DNA from 2 places in the Syntrophomonas erecta subsp. sporosyntropha genome. Region 2 is predicted to be linked to the other one. Evidence: predicted binding sites of a transcription regulator. Region 2 holds the regulator's gene; the other holds the start of a gene.
What was found. Region 2 encodes NrdR, which represses ribonucleotide reductase genes. Its sites were predicted from a motif close to CACNANATNTNGTG; they were not measured.

Region 1 (6,384 bases), 680 kb from region 2:
ACATTTGTTTATTTTTATAAGCATATGTTTAGACAATAATTATCTTACTTTTCTCTCTGTCTCCCGGTAATAAAGCGCAATTTTGCCCAGCCCGGCTAACAGCTCTCCCTGGTACAACCATCCAAATTTACTCTATACAAAAGCCAGGTGCTCCTGTAGCAGATACACCTGGCTTATAAATTCTAACTTATATAGTCCCCATAAACTTTTTTGGCTTCACTCATATATTTACTACCCGGACTTCCTGTACATATGGTGAACAGAGCTCGGCCATATGCTGCATTTCTTCCCGGCTATAAGGAACTACATTCATGTAGCCGGTATCCAGAGTCGCAGTAGGGTTAAACTGCTGCAGAGTATATAATGAAGCACCTTGAATAGAACGAGCTATATTCTCTATATCTTCGGCACTGTGTAAAACCGGGACTACCGTGGTACGAAATTCTACCTGCACATCTGCTGCCATGAGCAGTTGTGCCGAATTGCGGATGCTGCAAAACTCCTCGGTAGTTAGCTTACCACAGGCCTGCTGGTATTTTTGTTGATTAAAAGGAGCCTTTATGTCCATGGCTACATAATCTAATCGGCCTGATTGGAGTAATTTATCCAGCATAACTGAATTCGTCCCATTAGTGTCCAGTTTTACCAGGTAGCCCAGGTCTTTAAACCGGCGCAAGGCTTCCGGAAGCTCCGGATGAAGGGTTGGTTCTCCTCCGGTGATAACTACCGCATCCAGAAAACCCAGCCGTTCTGCCAGAAATTCCACTACATCAGGCAGTTCTATTTCTTCCCCTGGCATTCGGACCGAACGAATAACCAGATGGCTATTATGGCAGAAGGGACAGCGTATATTGCACCCCCGGGTAAATAGCACCGCCGCTATTTCCCCGGGATAGTCTACCAGACTTTGTTTTATCAGACCCGCAAATTTTATCACTGTAAGGCCCTGTCGTACACTTTCCGGCTGTCAAACTCCGCCTGTTTACCGGCATTCCATTGATCGACTGGACGGAGATAACCGACCACCCGTGAGTAAATCTCACAAGCAGTAGTACGTCCCTCTGCTTCACAGATGGGGCAATAGTTGTGCTTGCCGCTCAAGTAGCCATGGCTGGAGCAAATACTAAAGGTCGGTGTCAGGGTAAAATAAGGTAGTCGGAACTGTTCACAGACCTTGCTGACCAATTTTTTAGCTGATTCAATGGAGTTTACCGATTCCCCCAGGAATACATGGAATACGGTACCACCCGTATACCTGGTCTGTAATCCATCCTGCAGGTTAAGAGCATTAAACAGGTCATCAGTATAGTTTACAGGTAGCTGCGTAGAGTTAGTATAATAAGGCTCTGCTCCCCGGCGGTACTCAGCTTCATTAGCTACCGTAATATGCGGATAATGTTCCTTATCCTTACGCGCAATACTATAGCTTACTCCTTCGGCCGGAGTAGCTTCCAGGTTGTAAATATTGCCGGTTTGCTCCTGGAATTCCACCAGTTTAGCGCGCATAAAATCCATAACCTCTTTGGTAAAGGCCGTCCCCTCTTCACTGCCAATATCCCGGCCTATGAAGTTTAAGCAGGCTTCATTCATGCCGATCAGGCCAATAGTAGAAAAGTGGTTTTTCCAGTACTGTCCAAATCCTTCTTTAATGCTGCGTAGGTAAAACTGTGAATAAGGATACAAGCCTGATTCAGTCAGATTTTCTAATATCTTGCGTTTAATTTCCAGGCTGTTTTTAGCCATTTCCATCATCCGCTCTAGCCGCTCATAAAATTCTTCTTTGGTCTTGGATAGGTAGCCTAGACGGCTCATATTGATAGTTACTACTCCAATTGATCCAGTCAGGGGATTAGCTCCAAATAACCCACCCCCGCGTTTACGCAGTTCACGGTTATCCAGCCGCAGGCGGCAGCACATACTACGAGCATCTTCCGGATTCATATCCGAACCGATAAAGTTGGAGAAATAGGGTATACCATATTTGGCTGTCATTTCCCATATCTTATCGTAATTAGGATTATTCCATTCAAAATCTTCAGTAATATTATAGGTGGGAATGGGGAAAGTAAATACCCGCTCTTCGATGTCCCCTTCCATCATTACCTCGGCAAAAGCCTGGTTAAAGATGTCCATTTCCTTCTGGAATTCACCATAAGTGGTGTCCATATATTTACCACCGATAATGACGGGCTCGTTTTTCATGAAGCCCGGAACTTTAAGATCCATAGTAACATTAGTAAAGGGGGTTTGAAAGCCTACCCGAGTAGGTACATTCATATTAAATACAAATTCCTGTAAACACTGTTTTACCTGACGGTAATCCAGGTTATCATAGCGAATAAAAGGAGCCAGCAGGGTATCAAAATTAGAAAAGGCCTGAGCTCCGGCGGCTTCTCCCTGCAATGTAAAGAAAAAATTAACAATCTGCCCCAGAATAGAGCGGAAATGCTTGGCCGGTCCACTGGCCACCTTACCCCGCACTCCCTTGAAACCTTCCAAGAGTAAATCACGGATGTCCCAACCCACGCAATAAACACCCAGGATACCCAGATCATGAATATGGAAATCCCCCTGGGTATGAGCTTCTTTTATTTCTGGAGGATAGATCTGGTTGAGCCAGTATTGGGATACTATTAAAGAAGATATGTGGAAATTCATCCCCTGCAGGGAATAAGTCATATTAGAGTTTTCTTTAATCCGCCAATCGTTCTTATCCAGGTAATCAGCAATTATTTTATTGTTAAATAACAGTTGACTAGTTTCCCGCAGGTCATCATGCTGCTTACGGTACAGAATGTAAGCCTTAGCAGTTTTATAATGGCCGTTTTTAACCAGTACCCGCTCTACCAGATCCTGTATACCTTCCACAGTAGCAATTTCATCATCACCCACATATTGAGCAATCTCAACTACTTTTTCAGTCAGGTTAACTGCGGTTTCATAATCCTTACCACCTACTGCCTGGGCTGCCTTCCAGATCGCCTTGGTAATTTTCTCTTTTTCAAAGGGTACGATTCTGCCATCCCTTTTTTTGATATTATTTATATCCATATTGCATCCCCCTTATATGTATAAACCACAATATATAGTAGTCGAACAGGTTGCCCACTACTATATTAAGTATACTAATTATATTAGATTATTAGATAGGCAGCAAACTGATAATTATGCAACTAATCAGTTTATTATGGTTTTTTGAAATTTATTCCGGCATATTACGAGCTTTTTTGAGCCCATTCTAGATTTTACACAGAGAATATCATCACAAAAAAGAGCAAAATGGGGCTCTACTCCCATTCTGCTCCGATTAAAGTCCTATGTTGTTTTAATAACTTAAAATTTCGTAAGATAACTGCCTAGGCCGTTCCTTACTCGGCTTTTATCCTGTTTTCCAACCGAGCCTGTACCTGCAAAGGTAGTCCGAACAGGTTAATAAAACCCTCCGCGTCTTTATGACTATAGACCTGATCAGCACTAAAGGTAGCTAGGTCTTCCATGTATAAAGAATAGGGTGACGTAGAGGCTACTGCTACACAACTACCCTTATATAGTTTTACTTTTACATTCCCGGTCACCGTCTTCTGGGTCTCATCAACAAAGGCATCCATAGCCTTTTTTAGCTTAGTAAACCAGTTGCCGTCATAAATGAGCTCCGCATATTTAGTAGCCATTTGTTCTTTAAACTGCAAGGTACGCCGATCCAGAGTTAGGCGTTCCAGCTCCTCATGAGCCGCATAAAGAATCGTACCCCCGGGAGTTTCATAAACACCTCGGGACTTCATACCTACCAGACGATTTTCTACCATACTCACAATACCTACCCCATTAGCCCCGCCCAGGCGGTTTAGTTCGGTAAGAAGCTCGACTGGCCTCATTTCCTCTCCATTAATAGCTACCGGCACTCCTGCTTTAAAGCTTATTTCTACATAGGTGGGTGTATTAGGAGCCTCTTCAGGTGGAACTGTTAATACGTACAGGTCATTTTTCGGTTCATTGGCCGGGTCCTCCAGATCTCCACCCTCATGGGAGATATGCCATAGGTTGCGGTCCCGGCTGTAGATTTTCTCCTTGCTCACTGGTACTTCTATACCATGGCTATTAGCATAGTCAATGGCATCTTCCCGGGAGCGAATATCCCATTGCCGCCAGGGCGCAATTATTTTCAGATCAGGATTTAAGGCTTTGATGCCTAGCTCAAACCTTACCTGATCATTACCTTTACCGGTAGCACCATGACAAATGGCGACGGCTCCTTCTTTTTCAGCTACCTCCACCATTTTTTTAGCGATTAACGGCCGGGCAAAAGAGGTTCCCAGCAGGTATTTTTTTTCATAAACGGCTCCCGCTTTTAAAACCGGGAAAATATAATCCGTAACAAATTCATACTTAAGATCATCTATATAAATCTTGGAGGCCCCGGATTTCATAGCTTTCTCCCGGACGGGGTCCAGTTCTTCTCCCTGTCCTAAATCAGCGCAGTAGGCGATTACATCATAACCATAGTTTTCTTTTAACCAGGGGATTATAATGGAGGTGTCCAGCCCCCCTGAATATGCTAGTACGACTTTTTCCATGATTATTCCTCCCGAAATGTGCATTTATTGCACTATATTACCAGCTATTAATATTAATCCTATTTGCGAAAATACCCCTATTTTATTACGTGCCTCGCCTCGCTTTTTAACCTCTTCACCTCTTTCCCCGACTTCATATTACTTGTTTTAAACGCCTTTTTACCACAGCAGCCTATAGTGTAGACCTAATCTGTATTTCCTAATCTACATCACCAGAGCCATAATGGCTTTATGGGCATGCAGACGATTTTCTGCCTCATCAAAGACTACCGACTGGGGACCGTCCATTACCTCATCAGTAATCTCTTTACCCCGCTTAGCCGGCAGGCAGTGCAGAACGATGGCGTTCCGGTGGGCCAGGGACATTAGCTTACTATTGACCTGGTACTTGAGAAACTGTTTTTCCTTAGTATCTGCCTGGGCTTCTTCCCCCATACTGGCCCATACATCAGTATATACTACGTCCGCTCCTGCGATTGCTTCAGCTGGATCTTCTACTACCCACAATTTAGCTCCGGTCTGTTTAGCATCCTGCCGGGCTTTTTCCAGGATAACCGGGTCTGGTTCAAAACCTTTAGGTGAGGCGATTACTACATCCATGCCCACTTTAGCACCACCAAAGAGCAGGGAATGAGCTACATTATTTCCATCCCCAACAAAGGCTAACTTAATGCCTTTAAGCCCCCCCTGGTGTTCCCGTATAGTTATCATGTCCCCAATTACCTGGGTAGGATGCAGCAAATCAGTAAGTCCATTAATCACCGGTACATCTGACCAGCGAGCCAATTCCAATACTTCCTCATGGGCAAAAGTACGGATCATAATACCATTGACCATCCTGGATAGTACCTGGGCCGTATCTTTTATAGTTTCACCCCGCCCGATTTGAATATCCCGGGGACTTAAAAAAAGTGCATGTCCGCCCAGTTGATACATTCCCACTTCAAAAGCTACCCGGGTACGGGTAGAAGACTTTTGAAATATCATACCTAAAGTCTTCCCCGCCAGGTGAGGATGGGGAATACCACTTTTCAATTCTTTTTTCAGTATAGCCCCTGTTTCCAGCATATAATCGATTTCCTCAATGGTAAAATCATGTATGCTGATAAAGTCTCTTCCCCGCAGGGTATTATTTAATTCCTGCATGTTGTCCACTCCTTCATGTTTTCCTTAGCTATCCCACTCCTGGAGGGCTTCCTGGAATATTTTAACGGCCTGATTAATTTCAATATCATTAATAGTTAACGGGGGAACAAATCGAATTACATTAGGTCCGGCTCCTACCAGCAGCAGCCCTTGTTTAAGACACAAGCCTACTAATTCCTTGACCTCCTGATTAAATTCTATCCCCAGCATTAAACCTTTGCCCCTTACTGCCACTATGCGGGGATCAGAAAGCCTGGTCAGGGCTTCTTTTAGCATTTGGCCTTTTTCCTGTACACCCTGTAAAAATTTTTCCCGGCCAATAATGTCAACCACCCGGCCGGCCACTGCAGTTGCCAATGGGTTACCTCCAAAGGTAGAAGCATGGTCGCCCGGGGCAAAGCCACCAGATACCTCCTCATTAGCCAGCATGGCTCCCAGGGGGAATCCTCCTCCTAGAGCTTTAGCCATGGTTAAAATATGGGGAGTCACTCCATAGTGCTGATAAGCAAAAGCTTTACCGGTCCTCCCCATACCACACTGAACTTCATCAAATAATAATAATAAATCCTTTTGCTCACAAATACGCTTTAAACTTCTTAGAAAAGTAGGATCAGCCGGCTTGATGCCTCCTTCCCCCTGAATAGGCTCCACCATAATAGCACAG
Region 2 (6,384 bases):
CATTCTGGTTTACAGGTGGGGGAAGCGATTACGGAATCGGTTTTTAGTATTCCTGTGAAGTATTTGGTCATAGCGGCTGTATTTATTATGGTTGTACTTACTTCTATGGATTTTTTCACCGTGAAGGCTTATGCGCGGATTTCATCTGGTGTTGAATTGGGTTTTAATAGGTGGGAACGGGTAGTCTATGTTCGACCTTACAATCAATATGGTAATGATTTATTAAAAGGGGTAGCTCTGCAAGGTAAAAAAGCCGAAGAAGCTTTGCAAATAGTGATTAATCGTTCTTTGAAACAACCTGTGCCCGCAGAACCACATGATCCTCTTACACTAACGGTTTATACTAAATCTAAAAGCATCTCAGAGGATGATCGGCAGCAAATGATTAATCAAATTAGCGATGGGGTGAAGATAGATGAAAACAAGGTTCATGTTAAAGATTTTAAAGGTGGTAAGCTTCTGATAATTGATGCAGATATTCCTGCCATAGAGGCCCCCAAGGCGAATGGTAATTCTGCTAGAAGCCAGCCTCCTAAGGCGAAAGAAGGCCGGGATCTACCCAGAAAGGTAAATGGAAATACCAATAAGGATAGGAAAACTGTTCCCGCCACTGGTAATGATCAGGTTAAAAATCGTAAAGATAATAGCATGGATGGGAAGCGGTATATTGAAAAATCTAAATCTCTAGGTGATAGAGAAGAAAATGATAAATCCAAGGGAGGTAGCAGTACCAGCCAGTCTGAGGGAAAACCTGTATTTAAGGAAAACCCTTCGGACAAAAACCCGAATAAATCCCCCAATAATGATCAGAAAGTCCAACCTGATAAAATCAAGAAAGATATTGATAAAAGTGATCAGGGAATCAATAATGGCAAAAAAAATAAGCCGGCTGTTTCAGGGGATAAAAAGGCTGAGAAAAATAAACCTAAGGGGGGGGCCGGGTCAAAACAAAGAAAAGCCTAATTGAGGATTTAGTAATTTACCGGATGATAAAAAAGGCAGTCCGGGGCCAAGATATATAAATAAAAGAGGCTTCTATTATATGATATCTCCCCTCAAAGTAGACAGTTGCAATAATAAAATTTTGACTGTCTACTTGACAGTGTGCAGTTTAATACATATAAATAGCCTCTTCTTTTATATATTAGTTTTTATCACTAGATAGTTGCTGGTATATCATATCAGCTATACCCAGGGAAGCAGTCCTGCTCATTTCGCGGGAATATTCAGTGAATAGCATAGATTCAAAGGTTTCTAGGGCAAAGCTGTTGCCCATTAGGCTGTTTCGGGGGATGGCAGCTCGCATTGATTCTACTACCTGATTTATGAATACGCTTTCCAGGTCCTGACAGGCCTGGCGCAATTTTTTATCATCTTGGGCTTGCCGGGCCTGGTTAAGTACCGCAGTAAAATCTGGGTTTTGATTTTTTTTGTTAAGAGCGGCCCGGGATAGGGTGTCTCCCGGTGGAGTAAATAAATGATTAGGTACTATTTTCATATAGGTTCAGCTCCTACCTTCTGAGGTTAGCTGCTGTTTGCAGCATTTCATCTGAGGATTGAATTACTTTAGAATTAATTTCATAGGCTCGCTGGGCAGTTATAAGCTGTACCATTTCCTCGACAATCTTCACATTGGACATTTCCAGGTAACCAGGCAGAAGGGAAATAGTTCCGTCTTCTTCTGCATCCCAGTCGATTGGTTCCCCGGAGTTAACAGTAGCCTGATAGAGATTTCCCCCTAGTTTATCTAGCCCACCGGGGTTTACAAACTTTACCAGTTCCAACTGACCTGCTTCCTGAGGTTCATCATCACCAGGCACTTTATAGGTTATTATCCCATTCTTTTCCACCAGAATATCATAAGCCTCAGGGTCCAGTTCATCAACCCCTACATAATAATTACCGTCTGCTGTTACTAAGCGACCCTCGGCATCTACTTTTATTGACCCGTCACGGGTATAAAGATAATCGTCTTGTCCGGGGACTTCAATACGGAAAAATGCTGAACCAGTTATGGCCACATCTAGAGGGTTTTCGGTGGGTTGGGGATTGCCCTGGGAGAAAACAGTATAAACTGCAGATGGTTTAACTCCTAATCCTACGGCCATTCCGGTAGGCTGATTTATATCCATATTGGCAGCGGGACGTCGGATGTTCTGGTAGAGAAGATCTTGAAATTCAACTCGCTGGCGTTTGAATCCATTAGTATTCACATTGGACATATTGTGCGCCAGTACGTCAACATTCAACTGCTGAGCATACATACCGGTGCTCGCAGTATAGAGAGACCTCATCATGGCGATTTCCTCCTCTGTATACCTACTTGCAATTATGCGGTACTTCAATCAATCCGTAACCGCCGGGCCTCTCTAATCGAGTCCAGCCCGTAAAATTTTACTCCTTTACTTATATCGTATTTGTTGTTAATAAAGTTTAGTTTTTCATGAAAAATTTGTGGCGCAAAATCTTGGTTTAAAGGAGTACTACTATAAGCAGAACCCTTGGAAATTTACAGGAAGAGGAAAGTCCTTGCCGGCCGAACCTCCTGCTGTTCACCTTTAAATAGAATACTCCGGAGAATACTCCGGCAAAAGGGAAGTCCTTTATTAGGGATAATCATTTGTTTATTGCCGGGCCGGTAGAATTTTTCAGGGAAAGGGAAGCAATAGAAACCTATCCCTTGATTTTAAGGAACATTCCGGTTTGTTTCTCATAATATATGAAAAGTGGTCATATCTTTCTAAGGAGGTGAATGCTATGATCAAAATATCTGATCTGCGCAGCCGGGATGTGATTAACATTCTGGATGGTAAGAAATTAGGTAATATTCTTGATATTGATTTAGACCTGGAAAATGGAAGAGTCATTTCACTTATCTTGCCAGGACGTACCCGGGGATTAATTTTTTCTAAACGCGAAGAAATCACGGTTCCCTGGAACAAGATAGTCCGTATAGGTAGGGATGTGATTTTAGTGGAGGTTCCTATAGTTAATGAAATAGATGAATATCGCAGGAACTATCTTCTTGATGAGGAAAACTTGTAAAATTGGTGCTTGCTGGTTGAATTAGCCGTTTGCTTTGTTCATAATAAGGGCAGACAAGCAGGTAGATAGAAATTTGTTTTTATACCAGACTTGACGGGATATATAGTTTGGGGTGATAATATGCGCTGCCCGTACTGCCAGGAATTGGAGAGCCGGGTTATTGATTCAAGAGCTAGTGAGGATGGATCTTCTATTCGCCGCCGCCGTGAATGTATGACCTGCAGGCGGAGGTTTACTACGTATGAAAGGGTAGAAGAACGACCTTTGCTGGTAATTAAAAAAGGTGGAAACCGGGAGCCGTTCAGTCGTGAAAAGCTGATCAAGGGACTTACCCGGGCCTGTGAAAAAAGACCGGTTAGCATGGAAAATATCGAAAAAATAGTTGTAGAGATCGAAAGGGATTTACGTGACAGGTATGACCGGGAGGTTAGCAGCATCCTTATTGGTGAGATGGTTATGGACAAGCTGCAAAAAATAGATGAAGTAGCCTATGTCCGGTTTGCGTCAGTATACAGGCAATTCGCCGATTTAAATAGTTTTATTAGTACCATTGAGCAGATTAAAAAGGAATAACTAATCCTCTTTATCCAGGTATTGCTGTAATTTTTCTTCGATGTAGTTTAAAGGAAGAACTTTTTCTTCGCACCGGCTTACTGACCGGCCATACAGGTACATTCTATCGTCGTAGTGATTCATCTGACGTACTCCCTGGGGCAATTGATCCAGTTCTTTTAGCCATTTAAGGGCTGATGAACGGGGCAGGTGAAAGGTGAACTTAAAACCGTCTAAATCCACCTTGAATTCAACCAGTGAATAATATTCTTTTTCGACTGGAGAAATTGAGCATTTGGGACAGTATTTGCCGGCTTTAAGATAGCTTACATAGGATTGATTAGCAGCCCGGGCTGCTTCTTTACAGTCTTCACATAGCCAGATTTTATTTCTATCGGGTCCTAACAGGTAAATGGCTTCCATCAGGTGGGGCTTTTCCCGGTATAATTTTTTCAGAACTTTATTTTTTAAGCGATATAGGGCATTACTTTTAGTTGTATATGTTTTAGCATAATGATTTAGGTGAAACAGGTAAAAGCAAACCTCTAAAAATTCTTTTTCAGGATGGTAAGAGACATTTTCCATAAACCGATCATAGTAATCCAGTAATCTGATTACTTGCTTAAAGTCATTAGTTTTTTTGCGGACCCGATTACCGGGACGGGTTTTACGTTCTTTAATCTCCTGTAATAAAGATGGAAGATTAAGGGCTTCTATTTCTTCTTCAGCAAAAAGATAGGTAAACCCCTTTTTGCCATCACGTTTTATCCCCGCAATATTCAGGTAACCAAAGTCAATTAAATCGTGCACCTGATGGTTGCTTATATTATATTTGGCAGCTAATTGGCTAATGGTAAGCATGTTTATACTCCCATAAATTATTTCGTTTTTGTTTTGTGGTAATGCTAATTGCTATAAGGCATAGGTTCAGGCCCGTATTAGGGAAGAGCACCATTTTAATAAAATGAGCTGGTAGCTGTTCTAATTGGTTGGTACTCATGGACGAGCCGATATAGTTGCCCTAATTCAAATTAAGATCTTTTCCTGGTTGTTGTGCCTGGTTTCCCAGATTATATCTCCGGGTTTAATTCTGGTAGTGAGGCCAGCAGTTTTTGGGCTCTATCCACTAGGATATCGGGAACAAATATTTTAACCTCAGCTAGCGGGCCAATGGATATTGGAAACTGGGGAATCTCTTTCCGCAGGATTTTATAAGGTATACCATAGGATTTGAAAAGGCTTTCTGCTACCAGGTCCATGGGTGGATATAAGTCGGTTAAGAGAACCCAGGTAATTTTATCAAAGTCAAAGCCACATTCCGGACACTGCTGGATTAAGCGGTCTAATTCGTGGTTACAAACGGGGCATTGCACATTATCGCCTCCTGCTATCATTTTACGTCATAAAGAAGGGATGAACAAATGGGCGGCTGGATTTGGAAAACTAAAAACGGTATTAAATGGATTTCTGTTCCGGATTGGGAAAAATATGGGGTAATTATAGGTTTCTCCTCCCGAATAGGTGGTGTTAGTCAGGGACCTTATGCCAGTTTAAACCTGGGATTACATGTAAATGACCGGGAAGATGCCGTATTAGAAAACCGGCTTCGATTTTGGCAGGCTTTAGAGGGGGATCCTGAAAGGGCAGTCTGTTGCCAGCAGGTACACGGTGACCGGGTAGTGGTGGTAGATGAAAGACAGGTTGGTTCAGGTGTTTTTGAACTTGGCTCAACTATAGCCGGGACAGATGCTTTAGTTACCAGTATTCCTGAACTTTATCTGACAACTTTTTATGCAGATTGTATTCCGGTATTTTTCTTCGATCCTGTACATAGGGCGGTGGCTATGGTTCATAGTGGCTGGAAAGGAACGATGAGTCGGATTTCTATAAAGGCTTTGAATACTATGACCAGGACTTTTAATACCCAGCCCCAGGATGTATGGGTGTTTATCGGGCCGGGTATTGATCATTGCTGTTTTGAGATTCAACCTGATTTAGCCGGCAAAGTTTACAGCGGATTTCCCGATATTAATGGTATAATCATACCAGATGGAGTACGGATGACCTGGGATTTAAAAAAGACTATCTGCGCCTCATTACAAACAGCTGGTGTTAGCGCAGATAATATCTCTATGTGTGAGTTGTGTACCAGTTGCGATCAGGAGCATTTCTATTCTTACCGGCGGGATAATGGGGTTACGGGTCGCATGGGAGCTGTTATATCGATGGCATATTGAGGGTGAGTCTAAGGTGAAGACAGCGCGGGTTTTAGTGGTGGATGATGAGGCTTATATTGTCGAATTAGTCAAATTCAACCTGGAAAAAGAAGGTTATAAAGTTCTGGTGGCCGGTGATGGCTTAAGTGCCTTGGAAATGGTTAAAAAAGAGCGTCCTGATCTGGTTCTCCTTGATATTATGCTTCCTAAAATTGACGGGCTTGAGGTTTGCCGGACCTTAAAACAGGATGATGAATACAATACTATTCCGATCATAATGCTGACTGCCAAAGGGGAAGAGATTGATACGGTTTTAGGGTTGGAAATGGGAGCTGATGATTATATCAAAAAGCCCTTTAGTCCAAGGGAAATGGTGGCCAGGGTTAAAGCCCGTTTAAGGGCGCTGCGGATACTGGAAGCCGAAAAAGCCGTCGGGGAAAAAGCTTATGTTATTAAAGATCTAATTGTGGTGCCTGAAAAATATGAAGCTTTTCTAGAGGAGGAAAAGCTGGAGCTAACGCCGAAAGAATTTGAATTATTAAGTTTAATGGTAGCACATCCAGGCAAGGTG

Region 1: the regulator NrdR is predicted to act here: its motif matches at 3,078-3,091, upstream of ACZ5Q0_RS04400 (ribonucleoside triphosphate reductase).

The regions. Positions count from the first base shown of each region.
Region 1 covers NZ_AP042459.1:944,275-950,658, forward strand. The annotation lists gene ACZ5Q0_RS04395 (anaerobic ribonucleoside-triphosphate reductase activating protein) at 221-937, opposite strand; gene ACZ5Q0_RS04400 (ribonucleoside triphosphate reductase) at 934-3,051, opposite strand; gene ACZ5Q0_RS04405 (argininosuccinate synthase) at 3,369-4,574, opposite strand; gene argF (ornithine carbamoyltransferase) at 4,779-5,720, opposite strand; gene ACZ5Q0_RS04415 (aspartate aminotransferase family protein) at 5,745-6,384, opposite strand, start outside.
Region 2 covers NZ_AP042459.1:268,264-274,647, reverse strand. The annotation lists gene ACZ5Q0_RS01310 (anti-sigma-I factor RsgI family protein) at 1-963, shown strand, start outside; gene ACZ5Q0_RS01305 (rod-binding protein) at 1,145-1,498, opposite strand; gene flgG (flagellar basal-body rod protein FlgG) at 1,512-2,297, opposite strand; gene ACZ5Q0_RS01295 (YlmC/YmxH family sporulation protein) at 2,758-3,045, shown strand; gene nrdR (transcriptional regulator NrdR) at 3,166-3,618, shown strand; gene ACZ5Q0_RS01285 (hypothetical protein) at 3,619-4,458, opposite strand; gene ACZ5Q0_RS01280 (hypothetical protein) at 4,668-4,970, opposite strand; gene pgeF (peptidoglycan editing factor PgeF) at 5,019-5,834, shown strand; gene ACZ5Q0_RS01270 (response regulator) at 5,848-6,384, shown strand, end outside.